4 regions of the Tumebacillus algifaecis genome follow, and region 2 is predicted to be linked to each of the others. Evidence: riboswitches for the same ligand, from Rfam matches in the RefSeq annotation. Region 2 holds a riboswitch; each other region holds the start of a gene.
What was found. A riboswitch is a leader RNA that binds a small molecule or an ion and turns the genes downstream of it on or off. The one in region 2 is predicted to bind cobalamin.

Region 1 (5,779 bases), 1.2 Mb from region 2:
CACGCAGGCGGCGGGAGATGCCGAGGATGCTGCCCGTGGTGGAGACGGGCGCGATCAGGTAGTCAAGCGTTCCATCTATGCTCTCAGCGATCTCGCTGCCAGCTCCGTGGTAGTGCGATTTCCAGTTCAATTCATTGGCATACTGGTTGATCCAGTACGCGTTGGGCAATGTTTGCAAAAGCTCTTTCACACGGTTGATGCGCGTTTGCAGATAGCCCCCTGCCGCATCGGGGACGCTGACCATGTCGATGTTCGCCCCGAACTGCTTGATGATGTTCAGGTTGGTCTTGGTGATCTTCGGATCGACAATCGCGGTAAAGCGCAAGCCGTACATGCGGGAGATCATCGCCAGCGCGATGCCGAGATTGCCCGACGTACTTTCGATCAGGTGGGTATCGGGTGTGAAAATGCCATCGGCCAAGCCTTTTTCGATGATGTAGCGAGCGGGGCGGTCTTTCATGCTGCCGCCGGGGTTCATCAGCTCCAACTTGGCATATATGTTCCGGCCGGGGAACAGCCGGTTCAACTGCACGAGCGGCGTGTTGCCAACACAGTCGGCAATCGACTGTAACACCGGACGCGGTTGCTCCGGCGCGAGGACGAAGGATGCGGTCAAACGAGACACCTTCCTTTGCAAATATGGGAATGAGAATCATTATCACCATAACTTATATTGAATGATAACCATTCTCATGTCAATAACTTTGTTCGCGCTTCTCTTTTTTTAATAAAAAAATAGTAAAAAAGCCTTGCGCTTCCGAAGGAAGGCAAGGCTTGGGTAGGCATATTCGATTAGGCGTTGTAAGCGGTGAGCAATTCTGCTCGCTCGGCGTTGCAGACAAGCGGACAGGTGGTACAGGATTTGTTGCCGGGGAACTGGTTCCACAGGCAACAGGAATTGCGCACACGAATTTTGCGAGCTGGAGTGATCTCTTCCAGCCAGACTTCGTGGAACGTTTGGGAAAGCGGCGGCGCAGTGAAACCGACCGAGTGAAAGAGTACCTCTTTGTCGGCTTGTGCGGCTTGTTGATAGACGGGGTGGTCGCACAGTTCCCCGTACAGATAGCCGACAAAGTTACCGACATTGCCCCACATGACTTTTGGGGACAGTTTGAACTCGGAGGCGATCTGATAGATCAACGGCCCGAGCGTCCGATCGAACAGCGCTTTGAGCACAAGTTGCACCTGTGCAGAATCGTGATGGACATGGCCAGGGCCAAGGTTTTGATAATCGTGGGGCAGGCGATTGACGAGCAGTTGCAGGTGACTGCTATCAAGGATCACACGGGCAGGCAGGTTGTCCACGAGCACGATCTCCGTCGAGTCGGCATCGGCGATCAGGCCAAGCCCGACGGTTGACAGCGGCGTGAGAACGGAAGCGAGCAAGACGGAAGCCAGCCGCTTTTGAAACAGCGATGCGGCAGCGACTAGGTTGTTTGACTGCATCTGCGTCGCCACATTTTGCATCAGATTGCGCAACAAAGTAACGTCCTTGAGCAGACGTTCGATCGCAATGCCTTCTGGACGATCTTGCTCCTCTGCAAAATGGAAGGGCAGGCGCATCCCTTCTTGACGCAAACGTTCGATGATTTTCACATGCTGCGGCAGCTGGTTCATCTTGTATACAAACTCCTTTCCAGGAAAAGAGGGTTCGGTTAGATTCGTTACTTGTAGCATAGGTGATAATGATTCTCGTTGTCAAGGATTCTGTACAAAAAACAGTGGTAGAACGCAGGAAGCGGCTGTATAGATATGAAGGGGAGCATATCCAAAAATGGAAGGTTTCGTTTATAATAGAATTAAAAATTGAAGGAGTCGTCCAGCATGCTTGAGATCAAAAAGTTAGGACTTGAAGATACAGAATTATTTGCCAAACTGTACCGCAACGCGTACCCGGGTTTTGGCGGCACGCTGGAGCAAGTGGTAGCTTCGATGAAGCGCTTTTTCAGCTTTCCGGAGCGCACGTTTTACGGAGTCTTCCGTGAGCAAACGATGGTCGGCGGCATGTGCCTGCTCGATTTTGAGATGAACCTGCGCGGTCAAGGCATGGTTCCGGTGGGCGGCGTCGCGTTGGTCGCAGTCGATCTCTTGTATAAAAAAGAGAAGATCGCCAAGGAGATCATGACTTTCTCACTTCAGCATTTCCGTGAAAAAGGGACCAGCTTTGTCACGCTGTTTCCGTTTCGCATGTCCTTCTATAATCAGATGGGCTTCGGTGCGGGCGTCGAGCACCGTCGCTTCAGCATCGAGCCGTCCAACCTGCCGCGCTATACGAGCAAGGACAATTTGGAAATTCTGACGAGCGACAACCTCGAAGAAGTGGTCGCCTGCTACAACCGCTACAGTCTGACGCGCAATGGACTGACCCCGTTGTCTGCGCACCATCTCGAAGGGTTCTTCAAGGCGGACAGCGCCCGCGTCGTCGGCTTCCGCGAAGACGGTGTGTTGAAAGGCTATATGTTGATGCGTTTCATCAAAGATCACATGCTGGTCAACCAGATCTATATCCCGCACATCGTCTACGAGAGCGATCAGGCCTTGCAGGAGCTGTTCACCTTCTTGCACAGCCAAGCGGACCAGTTCCACCGCGTCAACATCAGCACACAAGATGAGGGGATTCATTACTTGTTGAGCACCACATCGACGAACATGCACGATGTGTTCGATTCGATCTTCCTCGAAACCAGCGTCAGTGGTTGCGGGTTGATGGTGCGCGTGGTCGATGTTCCAAAGTTGTTTGCCGAATTGCAAAAACACAACTTCAACGGGGAGACGTTCAAGCTGAAGCTGACCCTCGAAGACAGCTTTCTCCCGCAAAACGAGGCCAGCACGTTGCTGTATTTCGACGAAGGCCGTCCGCAGATGGTGACCGAGGGTCCGGTCGATGCCGAACTGACGCTTCCTGTCGCCGATTTTTCCAGCTTGCTCGCAGGCACGACCACGTTCGACCGCCTGCACCGCTTAGGTTTGGCCAAGCTGTCCGATGCGGCGCATGTGGAGACGCTGACCCGGCTGTTCCGCACCAATGAGAAGATGATGTGCATGTTTGCGTTTTAGGAGTGAGCTGGTATAGTAAAACTACAACTGCATAAGTCGGCAGTAAGGTGCCCTCGCACATAGCACGAGGGGTAACAGGGAATCGGGTGCAAATCCCGAGCGGTCCCGCCACTGTAACCGGGGAGCTATCTCTCAGCAATGTCACTCAATCCACGTTGGGGAAGACGAGAGAACGCGATGATTCGGAAGCCAGGAGACCTACCTTGCTCGCTACACCAAGCAACCTTCGCGGAAAGGAACGGTGTGTCCACTTGACGATCTCATTTTGATGTCGTCCACTTCGTTGTACACGCCCCAACCCAACCCTATCGGTTGGGTTTTTTGTTTGGCTACAGCAGTATCGTTCAAAAAGGAGTGTATTACGATGACACAGTTCAGCAAGCCAAGTAGTGAGTCGAGAACCAGCATGACCGATCTCGTATTTCCACCGGACACCAACCATCACAAAACGATCTTTGGCGGCAAAGTGATGGCCTATGTCGATAAAATCGCCTGCATCGCCGCGATGCGGCACAGTCGCAAACCGGTGGTTACGGTCGGCAGTGACAATTTCGATTTTTTAGCGCCGATCAAGACGGGGGAAGCGATCAATCTGGAGGCGTATGTCACATGGGTGCACAAAACCTCGATGGAAGTCTATGTGAAGGTGGAATCGGAGAACCTGCTGACCGGAGAGCGACAATTGACGGCAAGGGCCTATCTGACGTTTATCGCATTAGATGAGGAAGGGAAGCCGACTGCGGTGCCGCAAGTTGTACCGCAATCTGCTGAGGAGCGCAGGCAGTACGAATTGGCAGAAGGACGCTATGCGGTGCGGATGGAACGTCGGAAGAAGATGGCGCAGGAACAATTGTAAGCGAATGGAGTGATCTCTTTGCACCTTCTGTTCGCAAGGGCGTCTGCAGCTGAGCGCAAACGACAGAGGATGGAGAGGACCCCAAACAGCAAAGGAGCCCGCGTGGACTCCTTTGCTGTTTCTGCATTTTATACACGCGAGGAAACAAACGGGCAACGCGATTACTTGTTCTCCGCCAAAAAGGCGTTGATGATTTTTTGAATCGATTCGAGCGGGATTTGAATCATCGTCTTCATCAAATGTGGGATCGGGCGTCCACCCAACGTATATTGGTCGTCTTTTAAGCTTTTCAGAAGTTCTCTGTAGGGAAATTCGAAAGGTCGCTCAGTGCCGACAGTTAGTTTGACGGGGCGAGGGTCGTCGGTGCGCCCGAGCAAGTAATCGAGCGAGACGTTGAGGTTGTCCGCAATGTTGACCAAGGTCGCATAGTTAGGCTCGCGAGTGCCGTTTTCGTAGTTGGAGAGTGCGCTTTTGGTCAGATTCAAGATGTCTGCAAACTTCTGCTGCGAAAGGCCGCTTTTGACTCGAAGTGCTGATAATCGTTCACAAAATGTGTTTGTCACACATACGCCCCCTTCTTAAAATCACGTAATGTGATTGCCATTTCCTCCCCATCCTATCATGGTGATTCTCATTCGTATAGAGCAAAATGGTACACATAATGTGTACTTGCTGTACTTTGCGTTGAACTGTTCACGATACGTATCTATAATGATTGCATATAGGTTTCGAAGTGTGGGCGGGAGGGCGCATGAAAAACGAGAAGATGGCAGCATTGCGCGGTGATCGAACGCAAAAGGAAATGGCGAATGAGATTGGGATTCCGGTCAGCACTTATGCGATGATCGAGGCAGGGCACAGGTTTCCGCGCAGGGAACTGCAGATCAAGTTGGCGCGGTTTTTCAAGCTGACGGTCGATGAGTTGTTTTTCGACCAAGCAGGTGTGGAGGAGAAGGAGTAGCTGACAGCATAGCGGTTCGATTGGCCCAGCTCGGAAGGGCTTGGCACACGGAGAACTCTGCTCCGTCGCTCGCTTGACAAATTTTGATCGCGGAGAGTAGGATTACCTGTGTGTATGGGCAGTATGGATAATAGGTAGACTCATTACGGTTACTAGAGCTTAGGAGAGACAGGTCAGATTGTACCTGGACATCATGCAGTCCGATGATTGGCTTCCATCAGGTGACTCTCTTTGGACGGATGGGTACCTGATGGAGCGCCTTTCTTGCAACAGGTGCAATCCTGACCCGCCTCTTCTATTGTTTTACAAGGGGATTAGAGTGCGGATGCTTGCAACACTTTGATCCCCCAATAAATGCATTTGAGTGTCTCAGCCGTCGCTGCGCTGAGCAGTGAAAAGATGAGCAGCCTTGTTTGGAAACGCTTGGTGTTCAGTTGGAGCCATAGTTTTTTGTTCAAAACAAAAACTCCCTTTTCTGGCCTGCATGACATCGTTTTGATTGTAACTGGAACAATCTGCTTATGCAATGGTTGTAAACATATTTTTTCATAAGTGTAATCAATGGGGCTGACAATTGAATCTTGCTAAAAAGCAGAAGCGAAGCACACATGTTGTGCTTCGCTTCTTTTGGTTAGAGTGATTTCATAAACGTTTCCAAGCGATCCATCGCCTCTTGCAACTGCTCCATCGACGAAGCATAGGAGATGCGAATGAATCCTTCACCCAGTGGAGAAAATGCAACGCCGGGCACGACGGCGACCCGAGCTTGTTCGAGCAGGCGGGTGGCGAAGTCGAAGGAGGACAGGCCGAATTTTCGGATCGAGGGGAAAAGGTAGAACGCTCCGCTCGGCTTGACCAGATCAAAGCCCATGGCGAGCAGGCGAGCACAGACGTAATCGCGGCGC
Region 2 (5,779 bases):
ACCGTGAAGTTGCCTCCATTCAATCATATATGTTTCGAGCTATACAGATTAGTATTTCTGCTCATAGTCGTACGCTCCCTGCATCGAGCTGACTGCATAAGAGACCAAGTTCGGGTATTTACGCATCTGGCTGTGCTGCCCATAGACTTCATCCTATCGCTTCCGAGAAAGCCAGCGCCGTTTGAACATCTTCGAATAGCCCCCGTTTTTTGCACCAAGTGGTCAACTTTCAGTTAGCAACCTGGTCAAGTTTTGTATTGTCGAATGCAAATGGTGGAATACGGGTATCTGACTCTATTTTTAAAAAACTTTTTGTCATTCTACAGTTGTTGATCGCACAATAAACGGAACCTCAAGAACGAGATTCCGTTTTCTGTTGCTCGGGATTGTTGTGGGGAGCAGACATGTGACATTTACTTTTTGATCACCTCGGACATCACTTTCGCATACTCTTCGGCCAAGAATCGGTAGCCCGAGTCATTCGGGTGAACGCCGTCATTCGAGAGATATTGATTGTAATTGCCTTCACTCCATTTGCCTGCCAGATCGATGAATGTGCAATTCGAGACGCTGGCACAGGCGTTTTTGATCGCGACATTGTAGGTGAGTTCCGATTCTTCAGACAAGGACGGCACGGAGATCATTCCGCTGGCGAAAACAGAAGTTGCGGGCAGGGCGTCTTGGATCGTTTTCAAAAACGTGACGTAATCTGCCTCGAATCGTTCGGGAGTCATCCCTCGAGCGTTATAACCGTAGACGGAAAGCACATAGTCGGGCTTGAGCTGGATGATATCTGTTTGTACCCGCTCTAATCCGCTGTTCTTGGCGCTGGCCGGGACGGGAACGTCGACATCCGTTCGGCCGATGCCTTGGTTGATACTTTCCATACCGAGGATGTCACCCAAGACCGGTGTGATCGAGGTCAATCCCCGATTGCTGGAGCCAGTGCCGTCGATGTAGCTGTGGCCGATGACGACCAGCTTCTTTTGGTTGTGCTCCGGTTTTCTGACATTGGCGTCCGGGCTGATGTAGAGCCCGTCGATCTCACTGTGGTCGGAGAAGACAACTTCGATTTTGTGCCAGCCGGTGCTACCGCTGTAGATCGGGATTTCCTTCATCTTTGCGCTCATCAATTGTTCGACTGCCAGCTTGCCGTCGACAAAGATGGTGACTTTGCCTCCGATGGGGCGCTGTCTGAGGATGGCATAGGGACTGTCCGTTTCGATGGAGGCGCGTCTGCCGAACTGCGGGCGATCGGTGCTGTTCATCCAGCCTTTCATCACGTCGCCCCATTCCGGCTCGTTGACTTTTTTCCAAGGGCCATGCGTATAGAGCCACTCCGGGCTGGTCGGTGCGATCAGCTGTTTCTCATCTGCTGCAGGCGGGGAGCTGGTTTGACACCCGGTAAGGAGGGCGGCAACCATGCAGATGATTCCGACTGAGTACAGCCATTTTTTCATCTCCATCACCTCTCGTGTGTGATTCTTATGTGATCACAGTGTAACAACGGGGGCGGAAACGATCCTGTCTTTTCATGCTTTGTTGTAAAATGGGAGTGAGGTGATGCGGTTTGGATTGGCAGAAACGGTTAGAGGAAGCGCTGGAGTTTATCGAAAGCAATCTGGAAACATCGCTGCCTGTGGAGACCATTGCGAAGGCTGTGTATTCGTCACCCTTTCATTTTCAGCGAATGTTTCATATGTGGTCGGGGATCACGCTGGGCGAATATGTGCGGAAGCGCAAGTTGACATTAGCCGCCCAAGAGTTGGCCGTATCCTCGGCAAAAGTGGTCGATGTCGCGCTTAAATATGGCTATGATCCCCCTGAGTCATTCTGTAAAGCGTTCCGAAAGCTCCACGGTGTCTCCCCGTCGGCCGCCCGGAAACCGGGCGTGTCGATCAAAGCCTTCCCCCGCGTTTCGTTCGAACCGCACGCGCTGGGCGACGCGGAAGTGGATTATCGCATTGTGGAAAAAGAAGCGTTCACCGTCGTCGGGAAGTCGGCAGAGCTCGTTTGCGGTCAAGATGGCCGTACCCGACAGTGGTTTTGGGGGGAAAGCCGGAAGGACGGCACGCTTGACAAGCTGAGCTCGCTCTCTACGGAGACGCCTTTGCTTGGCCTAACCATGAGTTTTGAGGAAGAATTCACATACATGATCGCAAGGGAAGCAGACGCCGCTTCTTTAGATTTGGCACAGGGATGGTCCGTCCAAACGATTCCGGCTGCCACTTGGGCGATCTTCCCTTGTTCGGGGCCGCTGCCGGGGGCGATGCAGAGCGGATTGCGCAAAATTTACAAGGTGTGGTTTCCGGCGACCGAATTTGAGCATGCAGGTTTGCCGGAGATTGAAGTGTATTTGCCGGGAGATGCCCAGGCGGAAGCGTATCGCTGCGAGGCTTGGATTCCGATTCTGAAAAAAACGAACATCTAAAAAGCCAACTTCCTCCGCAGGGGGAGTTGGCTGGGCATAGATGGCGTGCACGTGAGTTCGGAGATGAAAAACGGAGTCGCAGAAGGTGCTGGATCGGCTGGCCGAAGAGCTGCCGGAAGCTTACGGCGGGCTGCACCAAAAGTGAAAGGACATTTTTGTCACTCTACAGTAACAAAAAGTTCATTCTGACTGTGTCCCGTGAGATAAGCACGGCACACAGTCTTTTTTAGAAGGAGAGAGGCATTCGAAATGGCCGTTATACTCGCCCCGTTTGAAGTCTGAAACTATCAAGAACTGAGGTTTGTCCAGATTGGAAACGACGCTTCCACCTGTTCATGAGCCTCCCAGTCTGTATGCTATTATATGGAAGCAAAAACTCCGACTATCTGACTCACACCAGCGATGATCGCAAAAGGTATATCAAAAGGGGATGTGCGGTATTCGGGAGTTACGATCATGATAAAGGTCTTACCTCCCGTAACCAAGGTAATTCTGCGAATCTGGTCGCCTGATTTTCCAAAAATTGCACCCCTCCGACTCCCCGATGCGTTTCAGGCGTCCAACGTCCCTTACACAAATGAAGACTACAGATTGCCATAGCATGGCATCTTCTTTATACTGAATAGTAATTTGATAGGACGCAACTAGGTGCCCTTTTGATAAAGGGATAATAGGGAATCGGGTGAAAATCCCGAGCGGTCCCGCCACTGTAACCGAGGAGTTCTCTTTCACGCATGCCACTCGATAAGTATCGGGGAAGACGAAAGAGCGCATTGATCCGGAAGCCAGGAGACCTGCCTAGCTTGCCGCACCAGATAAACCTTCGAGGAGAGGAGAGGTGTACGAATAAGGAAGCGGCCTGGTTTTCTTTCTTTGCGTCGTTTTTTTGATTGTACGCGTAGCCCCATCTGCCAAGGTGGGGCTTTTTGTGCTGTCAGGCATCGTGTTTTCTGGGGCCTGCACCAGCAGACATTGAGGAAAGGGAGTTGCAAATTGAACTCGATTCAATCCATTGGACAAGCAAAACCGACTCGATTCGTAGGTGGGCTTTCGTGGAGAAACCTGCTTTTGCTGCTGATCGTTTTGTGTTTGGTGTCGATCACGATGGCAGTCATGCTCGGTCCAGTCAAAATCGCGCCCCTTACCGTATGGAAAGTGGCCATGTCCCATCTTCCTTTTTGGGGACCATCCATTGTGCCGGATTGGAGCAAGGCGCAAGAGCACATCATCTGGGAGATCCGGTTTCCCCGTGTGATTCTGGCGGCTGTAGCCGGCGCCGGACTTGCCTTGGCAGGGGCGGTGATCCAGGCACTGCTGCGCAACTCGCTTGCAGACCCGTACATTCTGGGCGTCTCGTCCGGTTCATCCGTAATGGCTGTCATGGTTATCATTTTCGGAGCATTGCCGATGTTCGGACAGTATGCGCTAAGCATCGCGGCTTTCCTAGGGGCACTTGTTTCGATGATCGTCGTCTATATGCTGGCAAACGTCTCAGGAATCATCACCACTTCACGCCTGCTGTTGTCAGGAATCGCGATCTCCATGGTGCTATCTTCCATCACCAGTTTTATCGTGATGATGGCACCGAGGGAGCAGGGAATTCGCGATGCCATGTTCTGGATGATGGGGAGCTTTTCCGGTGCCAAATGGGAATATGTGATCATTCCCGGTTGTGCGGTGTTCGTCGGATTCATTTTTTTACTGTTTCAATATCGCGGCCTCAACGCGCTGTTGATGGGGGAGGAAGCAGCGAAAACACTTGGGATCAACACCAATTCGTTGCGAAAAGTACTTCTCATCGTCGCCTCGCTTCTTACCGGGGTGATTGTGGCGGTATGTGGTTCGATTGGGTTTATTGGACTGATGATTCCGCATATCGCGCGTTTTCTGGTTGGCTCTGATCATCGGAGGGTCCTTCCGGTCAGTGTATTGCTCGGAGTCTTGCTGGCGATCTGGGGAGATGTTTTGGCCCGTTTGGTACTGGCGCCGGAAGAAGTGCCGATCGGAGTGGTGACGTCGATTTGCGGCGGTCCGTTCTTTATTTGGCTTCTGCGGCGCAACTCCTATACGTTTGGCGGTGGAAACCGATGAGTGTAAAAGCAGAGAACGTCTCTTTCCGTATTGGGCAATCCTCGATCATTCGAGATATCACCTTACAGGTATCCGACAAAAAATTCGTCGGATTGATTGGACCAAACGGCTGTGGGAAATCGACACTGCTCAAAATGATCTACCGCGTTTTGAGACCGGATACAGGCACCGTCTATTTGGATAACGAGGAATTGTATCGGATGCCCGCGCGCTCCGTTTTTCAGCGGATGGCAGTGGTCAGTCAGGAATCAACTCACAACTTTGATTTTTCGGTTCAAGAAATCGTGATGATGGGACGCACTCCCCATAAGGGGATGTTTCAATCGGATACGGTTGAGGATCTGGACATCGTGGAACAGGCCTTGTCGCGTGTGGACATGACCGAGTACGCCAAGCGGAGTTTTATGAGCTTGTCCGGCGGAGAAAAACAGCGTGTGTTGATCGCGAGGGCCCTTGCCCAGCAGGCGGAGATCATTGTTCTGGATGAGCCAACCAATCACTTGGACATTCGTCATCAACTGCAACTGATGGATCTGGTCAAAACTCTCGATATAACCGTACTGGCAGCGCTGCATGATTTGAACCTCGCTTCCGTCTATTGTGACGAGCTGTATGTCGTGCGTGATGGCAGTATCGTTGTGTCCGGACCGCCGGAGGATGTGATGACACCCGAATTGTTGCGGGAGATTTTTGGTGTAGAAGCTGAGGTCACCATCCATCACGTCACGGGGAAACCACACATTACCTTTTTGCCGAATCTTTCTCTTCGGCTTGCAACGGCACAAAGAGAGGAGTAAATGGCGATGGCGTTTTGGAAATGCGGTTTTTGCAGCTTCATGTATGACGAATGGTATGGTGACAGCCGAAACGGCATTCCCGCAGGCACTCCACTTTCGGAGCTGGCAGGCGGTCTCTGTTCGCGATGCGGCATGCAAGGAGGGCGGCATGAGCGGCAAGCCAGCCTGCTTTACACCGGAATGGAGGCTGAGTATTACGACCAGTTTGTCGGCAAAGCGGGGATTGCGTTTTACCGAGATTGGATTCAGGAATGGGATACGACACCGACTGTGCTAGAACTAGGCGTGGGCACCGCAAGAATTGCCGCCGAGATCGCGCAGACTGGCGCGACCGTATGCGGAGTGGATTGGAGCCCGGACATGCTGAAGGTGGCGGCAACGAAGCGGGATCGACTCTTCAAAGATAATCCAGAGCGTTTGGAATTGATCGAAGCAGACGCGATGCATTTCGATACCGAAC
Region 3 (5,779 bases), 630 kb from region 2:
ACCGCGTGTCTGCATCACCTCTCCGACGCTCTTGGCCTGCTCGGTGAGGTAGGGAATCAGTCGGGCGGTCAACATAGCGACAACTGCCGATCGGCCAGCCCATTTTGCCATCAGCCCCAGCGCCCGGTCTGGGGGGAGCCATGCGAGGTAAAGGCTGCAGGCGGCCAGTACGATCAACAGGCGCAAGACCATGATCAGACCGAACAAGGTGGCTTCCAGCGTGATTCGCAGCGCTCCGAACACCGGAATTCGCGGGCCGTCATAAAGAACGGTCGCTCCGTTTTTGGAGATCAAGACATTGATCAGCAGAATGATCAGCAGGATCGGCCACGTGTAGCGCATCGTTTTGATGAACGTCTTCGCTCCCCCTGCCGTTCGCAACGCTAAGCAAGTGACCACAAGCAAAGCGGTCAGGTAGAGCGGGTGTTGCGTGATCATCGCAAGCACGATCAGCAGGAGCGGATAGATCGAGAGCGTCGCCGCGTGGAATCGTTCGAGCCTCATGGTGCGACTGGAACTCCGATCGCTGTGCCGCCGCTTAAAACGACGCCAACTTTCCCGCGCAGTTTGTTTCCGGGATTCACCAAAGTGCCGACCGCCGCATCGAGGGCGGGGACGTCAAGACCGATCAAAAACCATGTCGGAGTGGTGTCGCCATTGCCCGTTCCGGTCGCTGCGACCAGCGCTTGCCCCGTTTGGCCCGATGCGCCGCCCGTGTAGTCGAGCAGGTTGACCGCACCGTTTTCGAAATTGGCATAGATGCCGGTTCGAGTCGGGGTACTGAACAGTTCTTGAACGGACGAATTCGCCTCCAGTTCGGACCAAGTGCCGAGCAAAATAGCGTTGGTCGTGTTTTCGGTCAGGCTTTGGTTGCTGAACGCTTCATGACGCACGTTTTTCGCCCCTTTGCTGCGCAAGGAGACGGCCAATCGTTCCGCTTGTTCGGTGTGGCCGCCGCTGTAATAGATGATAGTGCCTGGCATCGCCCCGTTATAGCCGACAGTGAACGGGTGCGGATACGCGCCGACCACGCTCGGCGTGGTCGAGCCGTTGCCCGACCAATCGTGGTAGTCCCACCAGACAGTGTCGCCGCTTTTGGCGTTGTAAGCATCGGCCCCGACACCGGAGATCGAGCCGTTGACGTAGTAAAACCAGTCGCGTTTTTTGCGGGTAAAGATCGATTTGTCCGTGTAGCCCGATTTGACCCCGTTGATGCTGTTGACAAATCCGCCCCCATACGCCGTTTCAATTTCGAGACGGGTGCGCATCACGTCCATCACCGTGTCACCACTGTAGTAATCAACCGCTTGGTTGTACACAGAGGCCGCACCAAAATTGTGGGTGACAAACATGTTGAAGTTGCCTGCAGGCTGTTTTTTTGGTGGGGTGGATGGTTTAGTTGCTCCCCGCCGCTTGGCGTTTTGGTTGATGTCGCAGGTGGGGTTGAGGTGCCGTTGGATGCCGGAGCTTCGTTAGCAGGCTTGGACGGAGTAGCCGGATCGGTGGTTGGCTGCTGTTCCGCTTCTTTTTTGTCATCAGGCGGTTGAGGTTCTTGGTCTGTTTGTTCCGCTTCCTGTTGAGTCTGTTCTTGCTCCGGGAGCTGGACGACTTGTTCGGGCAGCTTTCCCACTTGTTGTTTTGACTCTTCGCTGCCACAAGCGGTGACCAAGAAGGCAAGCGCAAGAAAAAGTCCAAGACGTTTCGTGAACTGCATGATACCTGTTCCTCCTGTTCATTCATATAAGCAGAAGTAGCAAACGGGGAAGCTCTTTGCAGAGCCTCTCCCGTACAGCGTACTACTTGTTGAGTTTGTTCATGACATTGACGATAGCAGTTGCTACTTCAGCACGCGAAGCGGTGGCCTGCGGACGGAAGGTGTTTTCTGCATCGCCAGCCATCAGACCTTTGTCAAAAGCGGTTTTGACATACGGCTGTGCCCAGTCACTGACAGTTTCTCTGTCGCTGAAAGGCACCAGGTTTTTGGTATTCGACAGTTCTAGGCCGGAGAAGCGGACGAGGACGACGGCCAACTCTTCACGGGTGAGGCCCGAATCAGGACGGAACGTGCCCGCTTGATCGCCGCTCATATACCCTCTTTGCACGACCGTTTGGATGAAAGATTTATAGCCGTTGTTGTCGGCCACGTCACGGAACGATGCGGTTCCGCCAAAGGAAAGGTCGCCGTTTGCAAGGGCGAGGATCTTCGTCAATTCAGCGCGGGTGACAGCGCGCTTCGGTTGGAAATCGTTGTTGCCAGCTCCGATGACCACCCCTTTTCGGGCGAGGTTCAGGATCGACGATTCGGCCCAATTATAGCCAGCCAAGTCGTTGAAAGAGGCGTTCGGGTTGCCGACGAGCACGTTTAAGGTGCCGGTACGAATCAGTTGCGGCACGCCTGTTGCTGCATCCGTTTTGTCGATGTGCAGTTGGAGCAGACCTGCTTGCTTGGCTTCGATCGTCGCGACACCTTCAGCATTGGTCAAAGCCAGTTGCGTTGCGCTATTCGCTTGGTGGACGGCCGCTTGATCGATGTTTACGGTGGAGACGGTCGGGTTCCACTCTTCGTCATAGGTGGTCTGTTCCGCAGTGACTTTGACTGTGAACGAGGTACCTACATTGGGTGTGGTCGTCGAGAAGTTGACTTGCGGGAAGAGGGTTTGGGTGTAGTCATAGTAACCCCAGACCACTTCGTCGCCATCTTTGATCTCGGCTACATCGGCCGACAAGTTCGGCGCTTGGCCGTTGACCCAGACCGACCAACCGGAATTGGCGTTAAGGGTCTTTTCAGCGAGGGTGTCGATTTTGCTGATGTAGGAGCCGAAAGAAACCGTTTTCGCTTCGTAGGTCAGCTTTTCTTGATCAAGCAGCGTGACCAGTGCACCCATCGTCGTCGGTTTTTGCATGGTGATCACTTCACCGACTGTGTTTTTAAAACCAGTTTGACCGACATGAACAGTTTGTTCTTTGTACAGGCCGTTCAGTCCGACGACACGGACTTTGACTGTCGCTTGATCATCCGCCGCGAGCACAGCCGTTTGCGGGATCAAGAGTGAGGTGGCGAGCAGGATGCTTGCCAAACGCTTTTTCATGAATATTCTCCTCTCGAAATGAAAAGTGGTCATAAAAAAACTCCTGCCGCTCAGGGAGGAGTTGAAGGTGTAGAGGATCAGGGTCAACCAGCCATCGCTAGGGATCGCCATGAGAATATCACCCGGTTCCTGTACCTTCCCGCCGAAAGCACCAAAGGACTACGGTTAGAAGCAGGTTTCCTGGCTAACGGGTCTACCGCAATTCTCACCCCTTCTCATCCGATTGGACAATGGTTATCGTGAGCGCGTCGCCGTTTACAGTAGCGGGGGCTGCAGTGGAATTGCACCACTTTCCCTTCTCTTCTAACTACAGTGGTAGTTTATCATTTAGATGATTGAGAAACAAGTGAAAAGACCAGCCCGCAGGCTGGTCCTATTGTTCTTCGAAACGATCTTTGCGCATCTCCGGCACAGCGCCGAGCGGAAGGAATGCCGCACGGGAGTTGATCAAGGAGTGATCGATCAAGGAGTTGTAGTTGTGCACCATGTCGAGCACTGTTTTGAAATCTGCTTCGGTGTTGAATTCGCCTCGCAGATGCGTGTCAAACAGGGAGAGCGCGAATTTACGGTCCGCTTTCGCTTTATCGATGGCACCTTGCATGCGAGCTGCACGTTCCGTATCACCAAGCGCCTCTTGGCCTTGTTTTTCAATGGTAAAGGCACCGATGGCAAAGTTGGCAGCAGCTACTGCCGCTTGGATGACCATAAATTCGTTGGAGCGAAAAAGTGCTTCGGTAAGCATTGAGATCACCTCGTATGTAGTGCGTTCTTGGTTTCAGTTTAACGAAGTACGGGGTGAAGGTCAAATGCCAGCTAGCCGATCAGCGAGAAGCCACCGTCAACGATCAACGTTTGGCCGACGATCATGCGCGCTTGATCGGTGCAGAGGAAGTGCACAGAATTAGCAATATCCTCTGGCGTGACCATGCGGCCAGCCGGAGTGCGATTGACCGCATCGCTGATCATTTCATCGCGGTTCGGAAAATGGGTGAGCGCATCCGTATCGACGGCCGCTCCGGAAACGGCGTTGACGATGATGTTCTTCGCTGCCAGCTCCGCACCAAGATAGCGTGTGAGCGACTCAAGGGCTGCTTTGGAAGTGCCGACACAGGTATAGTTTTTCAAGGCGAAGCGACTGCCAAGCGATGAGATCGAGACGATCGCGCCTCCGCCGCGTTGCTCCATGAGCGGAACCGCTTGCTGCGCGAGGAACAGCAACGCCTTGGCGTTGATGTTGAGCGTCCAGTCCCAGTGTTTTTCTTCAACTTCCATCGCCGGGAGTTGAACGCCCGATGCCGCATTGGAGATCAGAATGTCGAGACCGCCCATCGTCTCTTTGATCTCGTCAAAAAGCAAATGAATCTTGTCGAGATCCCCGACGTTCGCTTTGATGATATGGCATTTGCGTCCCATGCTTTCGATGAGCGCTTTGGTTTCTTCGGCAGGCTTGCGGTTACGAAAGAAATTGATGACAATATCCGCGCCTTCGCTGGCCAGTTTGATGGCGATCGCTTTGCCGATCCCGCGGGAGCCCCCGGTGATAAGCGCTGTTTTGCCGCTGAGTGTGGTCATGATGTGTGTACCTCCATTGGTAGTTGGTCTTAAGAGTAAGTATAGCATGAAAGAATGAGAAAAAGCTTCTTCTTCGCATGAAACGAAGAAGAAGCTTTTCGAGTTAGGCATTCTTGCGGATGAGCAGCAAGCTTCCTGCAAGCAAGCACAATACCAGCCCAAACCATGGCATGAGCGGCGCTTGTTCGCCCGTTTGTGGGAGCGTGCTCCCCGGAGCAGGCGTTTGACCAGGTTTCACTTGCCCAGTCCCGCCATTGCCATTGCCATTGCCATTGCCATTGCCAGTACCGTTACCATTACCATTACCATTACCATTACCATTACCATTACCATTACCATTGCCAGGAGCCTGTGAGATGACCAATCCAACGCTGATCGATTGATTCACTTCACCAGCTTTCAAATCGATGGTGGTTGACCATCCCGCCAGATCGAGCACGTCACTTCCATTCGCTCCTGCTGTAAGCGCGTAACCGTCAGGAAGGATAAATTTCAATTTGTACTTCCCTTTCGGCAGATTGCTGAACGAATAGTATCCTGGCTTGTTTTGATAGGTGGTCGTTGTCGTCACCGCGACCAGGTTACCAAACTCATCGTACAGTTCAACGCGCACGCCGTTGATCCCCAACTCATCTGGGTCCTGAATCCCGTTCCCATTCCTGTCAAGCCAGACAAAACTCATGATTCTGCCAAGTTCGAACTGATCAAGTCCGATCAGACCCGCATCGACAGTCAGGATTTCCTCCCCGATCCCAAGCAGGAACGAAGCGGTACGTCCCGTGTCAGCATCGGCATCCGAATCATTCCCGAGTCCTGCCCCAACAAGAGCTTCGGTAAACGAGTACGTGTCGTCAGGCAACAGGAAGCGCACATGATAACGACCCGGTTGGATCTGATTAAATCGATAGTAGCCCGGCTTCCCGTTATAATTGCTTGTCGTCGTCGAAGCGATACGTTTGTTTTCATCATTGTACAGCTCGACGGTGACACCATTTTGCCCGGGCTCGTCCACTTCCTGCAATCCGTTGGCGTTCGAGTCGATCCAGACCCTACCGCCGATCGTTCCAGGTAGGTTGACAGGCGGTATTACGGAGCCTAAGACACCCGCATCAATCTGA
Region 4 (5,779 bases), 1.2 Mb from region 2:
CTTCGACCGCTTGCGGATGGAAGACGAGGCTGCGACCGAGGTCGAAGTCGGCCGACGCGTGAATCACGCGCTGAACGACAGGATACTGTCGGTCTGTAAACGGGTGTGCGCCAAGTTCCTCGGTGATGATGTCGAAGCTTTTGCTTTCGATCTCTTGCGGCTGTACGGTAAGCGGGACAAAATCAGTTTTAAAGTCCATGGGAAATCTCCTCTCTCATTGCGTTGACCTGTTCGATGATCGCTTCGAAGTCATGGAAGGCAAGACCGTATTGGAGCTTAGGACGACCGATGACGATGACGTGGAGGCCCAGTTCGAGCGCCGCATCCACTTTTTCATCGACAGAACCTTGCTGACCGCTTTCTTTGGTGATCACGACGTTCGTCTTGTACTGGCGGTAGAGCGCTGTGTTCAGGTCTTTCGAAAACGGGCCTTGCATAGCGATGATGTCTTTTTGTGGGAGGCCGAGCTCGGCGCATTTTTCCATGTTGTCGAGACGGGGGAGCATGCGGGCGGTGAGGTTGATCCCCTCCAGACCGAGCAGTCGTTGCGTAAAGATTTGCAACGTTTTGGAGCCGGTGGTGAGCATGATGTTGCCTTTCAGCTCGGCAGCTTTTTCGGCAGCGGCAGCGTAGTCCTCGACGAAGTGCAACAGCGGATTGTGATCGAAGTTGATCGACTCACGCTCAAAGCGGAGATAAGGCACGTTGCACGCGCGACTCGCCGCCATCGCGTTTTTGTGCGCCTCTTCCGCAAAGGGATGGGCGGCATCGACGACAAGGCGAACGCCGTGTTCCGTGATGTACGCGGCCATTTCGTCTGCGGTCATGCGCCCGATGCGGACCGGGACGCCCGCTTCGGTCAAGGAGTTCGCCGCCGAATCGGTGACGACCGATGCGGTCAGCTCATACCCCTCTTGGCGCAGCTTGACGGCCAATTCGCGCGCATCGCTGGTACCTGCGAGATGAAGAATCATTTGCGTACCTCCGCGTGATCATGCTCGTGATGGTGGTCATGGTCGTGGTTATGATCGTGATCATGGTCGTGGTCATGATCGTGATGGTGGTCATGGTCATGATCGTGGTCATGATGATGGTGGTGGTGATGATCCTCCATCGCGGCCAGACGGTATTTGCACAGATCGCAGTTCATCTTCGTCTCACCCTGCGCCGCTTCGACCGCCCGTTCATGAATGATGTTGACGAGGTTGTCATGGAAGCCGAAATAATCGGCCATCACCATCTGCACATCCGGGTAGGTCTGTTGAAACGCCTCCGTCATCGACTCCATCCGCTTGATCAACACGCCTGTGAACAGGAAATAGGGCAAAATGAAAATCCGCTTCGCACCCAGCTTCACACAGCGCTCCACCCCGCCTGCAAAATCGGGTTCGGTCACACCGATGTAACAGGTCTCCACGAAGCCGACCGGAACTTGCTCAAACAGCAGTCGCGAAATTTTGCACAGATCGCTGTTCGCATCCGGATCTGAACTTCCGCGCCCAACGATCAGCACCGCATCATCCGTTCGTTCCGTGCCCGATGGGGAAAAACCAGCTTCGGCCAAACGCGAGCTCAAGATGTCCAGCGCCTTCGTATGCACCCCGATCGGTTTGCCATAGGAGAAAGCGACGTGCGGATGGCGTTCTCGCGCTTCATCGATCTCATGCGGGATGTGCAGTTTCGAGTGCCCGGCACCGAACAGAATCACCGGAACCAGCGTCACCGCTTCTGCACCGCGCGCTACGCAGGTGTCGATGCCCTTGGGGATGCTCGGCGCGGCAAATTCGAGAAAACAGGTCTCCACAATCGGAAACTCTTGCGCCAACTGCTCCTGTACCCGCTCAGCGAACACCAGCAGTTCCTGATTGCCTTCCGGGTCGCGGCTTCCGTGTCCAACCAGCAAAATCGCGTGTTTTTTCGACATGTGTAGTCCTCCTAGTCTCCGCAGACCGTATCGACGGTGATGGCGGGAACGTGTTCGTTGTGGTGATAACCTGCGACCGAACCAATTCGTTTGAAAAATTTATGAAAACGCTCGTCAGGGTGACCTTTTTCTTTGTACTCGGCCAAAACGCGGCCCACCGTATCGACGAGCTCGTCAGCCGAGATCCCTTCGGCGACCGGCTGCGCGGGATGGGCGTTTCTGCCGATCGTCTTCCCACCGAGGAACAGGTCAAATTTGCCACGGCGATAGATGACAGCGAGGTCTTCATGCACCGAGCCGTAGCAGGCCATCGCACAGCCTGCAAAACCGATCTTCAGTTCCTTAGGAACGGCAAGCCCTTGGAATCGTTTGGCGATTTCATCCGCTTCCGGGATCGACTGCGACTTCTCCCCATTGCAGAAGTCGCATGCTTTGATCTGCACCACGTCACCGATCGGCTGCACGAGGAGCCCGACAGCTTGCAACTGGGCGGCGATCTGCTCCGGCTCTTTGGTCGTCACGCGCAGCAACACATAATGGTGCGGCGTGTACTCGATCTCGCCGTCCTCACCCGCCGCTTCGATCAGCGTGGCCAATTGACGCGCGTTCAACTTCTTGTTGCCCACCCCAGGTGAGACGGCGATTTCCAAAATGGCTGGCATCGCGTCAAACGGGTTGAGGGTCGGCTGTTGTACCGCTTTGCTGCTCACAACCCCGCGTTCGGCCAGCATCTGAACGGCCTGCAGAGCCAAGTCGAGCGGTTGCGCGCTTTTCGCAGGCGCTGTGCGAAGCACATCCTCACCTTCGCACACCCCGCTTACAACACTCGCCCCGTCCTGCTCGGGCTCGCTCCTTTGCGTTTCGGCCAGCGTCTCAGCCGCCGTGTTAGCATCATCTGGCAACGTGACCGATCCGCTATCTCCTCCAGTCGGTCGCTCCGTGACGCCGCCGTGGAGTGCCCACGGTTCGTGCTCCGCTTTCAGGCGCTCATTCGCTCGGATCGGTTGCTCCGCTCGGTCCAACGTGTACTTGCGCTGATACCCGCGCGGCGTGATCATTTTTCCGTCATACACAAACGTAGTGCTGTTGCCGATGATCACCGTCGTCAGCATTCCGATGTCATGTTCGAGCATCTCGCCGAGTGTGGTCAGAATCACCGACTGGCGATCGCGATACGCGCTTTTCACCAGTCCGACCGGAGTATCGGCCGCACGGTATTTCAGCAAAATCTTTTGTGTCTCCACGATCTGCCGCGTGCGCTTTCCGGAGCGCGGATTGTACAGCGCGACAATAAAGTCACCCATACCTGCCGCTTCCACCCGGCGTGCGATCAGCTCCCACGGTGTCAAGTGGTCACTGAGCGAGATCGTGCAGGCATCGTGCATCACAGGTGCCCCAAGCAACGAAGCGCAGGAGTTGATCGCCGAGATGCCCGGGATCACTTCCACTTCCACGCCGTCCGCTTCCCGCCAGCCTTTTTGCACCAGCACCTCATAGACGAGGCCGGCCATGCCGTATACGCCAGCATCGCCCGAGGAGATCACCGCCACCTTTTTGCCCATCTCCGCTTGGCGCACCGCTTCGATCGCTCGGCTCACCTCTTCGGTCATGCCCGTACGCACGATCTCTTGATCGGTCAACAGCCCGCGGATCAGATCGACATAAGTGTTATACCCGATGATCACGTCCGACTCCTGAAGCGCCTCGCGCGCACGCTCCGTGATGTGTTGAAAACTCCCCGGTCCAAAACCGATGATCAACAGCTTCCCGCGCATCTCGTTCATCTCCCATCTGAAAATTTCAAATAAAAAACGCCTCCCCGAAGGAAGGCGTCTAAACGTCCACATGCAAATGCATTCACAAAAAAGCATTCATGACAAACGATCGCCCACCCCTCTTATATCCCCGTAAGAAGGTATGGAAAACAATACAGGTAGGTCTCCTGACTCATGGATCATCACATCCTCTGCCTTCCCATCGTGAAACAGTGGCTTGTTAGAGGATGCTACCCAAATTACAGTGGCGGGACCGTGCCGGACTTACACCGGCTTCCCTTTTAAGCTCTTGCGAGCACCTGAACGTTATCCTATTTATTTGTGATCGAACGATTCAAAGTATAGGTGAAAAATTAGGGCTTGTCGAGACCTAAATCGGCAAACGTGGCCATCTCCGACACCAATCGACAAGCGGCTTCCAACAGCGGAATCGCCAGCACCGCCCCCGTTCCTTCCCCGAGGCGCATCTCCAACATCAACAGTGGTTCCAACCCGATTTCCTGCAACAGGGCAAGGTGGGCAGGCTCCTGGGAAAGATGCGACGCGAACAGTGCCTGTTTCACCCGTTCTTCCATCCGTACGGCGACCAGCGCCGCCGCCGCCGCGATCACGCCGTCCACGATCACCGCCATCTTGCGCTCCCACGCGCCGAGGACGACACCGACCAGCCCGGCGATTTCCAGCCCGCCCAGTTTGGCGAGCACATCGAGCGGATCGTTCGCATCCGGCCGATTGACCGCGATCGCCTGCGCGATGATGCGCGCCTTGTGCAACACTTGCTCATCCGCGATGCCAGTTCCGCGACCGACCAACTGCAACAGCGCCGCCTCGTTCTCCGCACTGGCAGACGGTGCGCACTCGTCAGGACTCATTTTGGAACCCGCTTGTTCCTCGCCCACTGCTTCTGCGATCCACTCAGCTCGCCCGAGCAAAACGGCGGCCAGCGCCGCGCTCGGCGTCGTGTTTCCAATGCCCATCTCGCCAAGTGCGACCACCTGCACGCCTTGCGTATGCAACCGTTCGACCGTCTCCACGCCGACTGCGATCGCCTGCTGGGCCTCCTCTTTCGTCATCGCTGGCCCTTTTGCCAGATTGGCTGTGCCCATGCGCACCTTTCGCGAGAGCACGCCCGGCACGTCTCCTTCCACCCGACTGCCGACATCGACCACATGCACCGCACAGTTCATCTGCCGGGCCAACACGTTCACCGCCGCTTTGCCGTTGGCGAAGTTTTGCATCATCAGCCCCGTTACAGCGGATGGGAACGCGCTCACCCCTTCCTCGGTCACACCATGATCGCCGCACATCACCACCACGGCGCGCTGCTCCACCTTCGGGAACACCGTGCCTTGCAACCCTGCCAAACGAATTCCGATCTCCTCCAGTTTCCCGAGGCTTCCCGGCGGTTTCGTCAAAATGTCCCAACGTTCTTTTGCCGCATTGATCATCGCACATCATCCCTTCAAGAAAATAGAAAAAGTCCAAGCCTAAAAAGGCTTGGACTTTCCAAATCCAAACAAAACGATCCATCTCGACAGGCAGGTCTTCTGGCTCTCGGATCATCCCCATCTTCCCTGTCCTTCCCAGACCGAATCGGTCCAGTGGTCAGAGAGGGTCCCCGAATACAGCGGCGGGCCCGCGCGTTTGCTTCCCTATTCTCCCGTCGTGACGGGCACCTGTCGATTGACATCCATTTTTCTAGCTCATAGACTACGGCAAGCCGCGCGAAAAATCAATACTCGATGCCAAAAACAGCGGGGATGCCTTCGTCATAGTAATGCTTGACCGGGTTCATCTCCGTCACCAAGTCGGCAAGTTCGATCACTTCTGGCAAAGCGTTGCGCCCGGTGATCAACAGGTGCACGTAATGCGGGCGAGTTCGGATCGCTTCGAGCACCTCTGCCAACGGCAACACATCGGCCACAGGAAAGCGCTCGATCGACAGCGCATTGTTCAACTCATCCAAAATCACCAGATCGTACTCCCCCGACAGCACGCTCTCCTTCGCCACCGTCCAAGCGCTTTTCAGTGCCGCCCGATGCTCCTCCGGCGTCTTCGTCCAGGTAAACCCGATCCCGAG

Region 1: it holds a riboswitch for cobalamin, as region 2 does, so the genes downstream of both, CIG75_RS16770 (acyl-CoA thioesterase) here and CIG75_RS02545 (FecCD family ABC transporter permease) in region 2, are expected to answer to the same signal.
Region 3: it holds a riboswitch for cobalamin, as region 2 does, so the genes downstream of both, CIG75_RS05125 (S-layer homology domain-containing protein) here and CIG75_RS02545 (FecCD family ABC transporter permease) in region 2, are expected to answer to the same signal.
Region 4: it holds a riboswitch for cobalamin, as region 2 does, so the genes downstream of both, cobJ (precorrin-3B C(17)-methyltransferase) here and CIG75_RS02545 (FecCD family ABC transporter permease) in region 2, are expected to answer to the same signal.

The regions. Positions count from the first base shown of each region.
Region 1 is NZ_CP022657.1:3,789,867-3,795,645, reverse strand. Features, by position in the region: gene sbnA (2,3-diaminopropionate biosynthesis protein SbnA) at 1-616, opposite strand, end outside; gene CIG75_RS16780 (IucA/IucC family C-terminal-domain containing protein) at 793-1,617, opposite strand; gene CIG75_RS16775 (GNAT family N-acetyltransferase) at 1,825-3,057, shown strand; cobalamin riboswitch at 3,086-3,277, shown strand; gene CIG75_RS16770 (acyl-CoA thioesterase) at 3,422-3,913, shown strand; gene CIG75_RS16765 (helix-turn-helix domain-containing protein) at 4,075-4,476, opposite strand; gene CIG75_RS16760 (helix-turn-helix transcriptional regulator) at 4,665-4,874, shown strand; gene CIG75_RS20825 (hypothetical protein) at 5,189-5,332, opposite strand; gene CIG75_RS16755 (aminotransferase A) at 5,506-5,779, opposite strand, start outside.
Region 2 is NZ_CP022657.1:511,561-517,339, forward strand. Features, by position in the region: gene CIG75_RS02535 (SGNH/GDSL hydrolase family protein) at 414-1,460, opposite strand; gene CIG75_RS02540 (AraC family transcriptional regulator) at 1,571-2,431, shown strand; cobalamin riboswitch at 3,061-3,247, shown strand; gene CIG75_RS02545 (FecCD family ABC transporter permease) at 3,434-4,522, shown strand; gene CIG75_RS02550 (ABC transporter ATP-binding protein) at 4,519-5,319, shown strand; gene CIG75_RS02555 (methyltransferase domain-containing protein) at 5,326-5,779, shown strand, end outside.
Region 3 is NZ_CP022657.1:1,137,914-1,143,692, reverse strand. Features, by position in the region: gene CIG75_RS05135 (energy-coupling factor transporter transmembrane component T family protein) at 1-504, opposite strand, end outside; gene CIG75_RS05130 (DUF4430 domain-containing protein) at 501-1,319, opposite strand; gene CIG75_RS20595 (hypothetical protein) at 1,277-1,714, opposite strand; gene CIG75_RS05125 (S-layer homology domain-containing protein) at 1,797-3,089, opposite strand; cobalamin riboswitch at 3,243-3,415, opposite strand; gene CIG75_RS05120 (hypothetical protein) at 3,463-3,831, opposite strand; gene fabL (enoyl-[acyl-carrier-protein] reductase FabL) at 3,903-4,661, opposite strand; gene CIG75_RS05110 (SdrD B-like domain-containing protein) at 4,765-5,779, opposite strand, start outside.
Region 4 is NZ_CP022657.1:3,828,240-3,834,018, forward strand. Features, by position in the region: gene CIG75_RS16935 (precorrin-8X methylmutase) at 1-199, opposite strand, end outside; gene cobK (precorrin-6A reductase) at 189-974, opposite strand; gene CIG75_RS16945 (sirohydrochlorin chelatase) at 971-1,924, opposite strand; gene cobJ (precorrin-3B C(17)-methyltransferase) at 1,936-3,699, opposite strand; cobalamin riboswitch at 3,840-4,017, opposite strand; gene CIG75_RS16955 (nicotinate-nucleotide--dimethylbenzimidazole phosphoribosyltransferase) at 4,053-5,147, opposite strand; cobalamin riboswitch at 5,220-5,394, opposite strand; gene cobO (cob(I)yrinic acid a,c-diamide adenosyltransferase) at 5,432-5,779, opposite strand, start outside.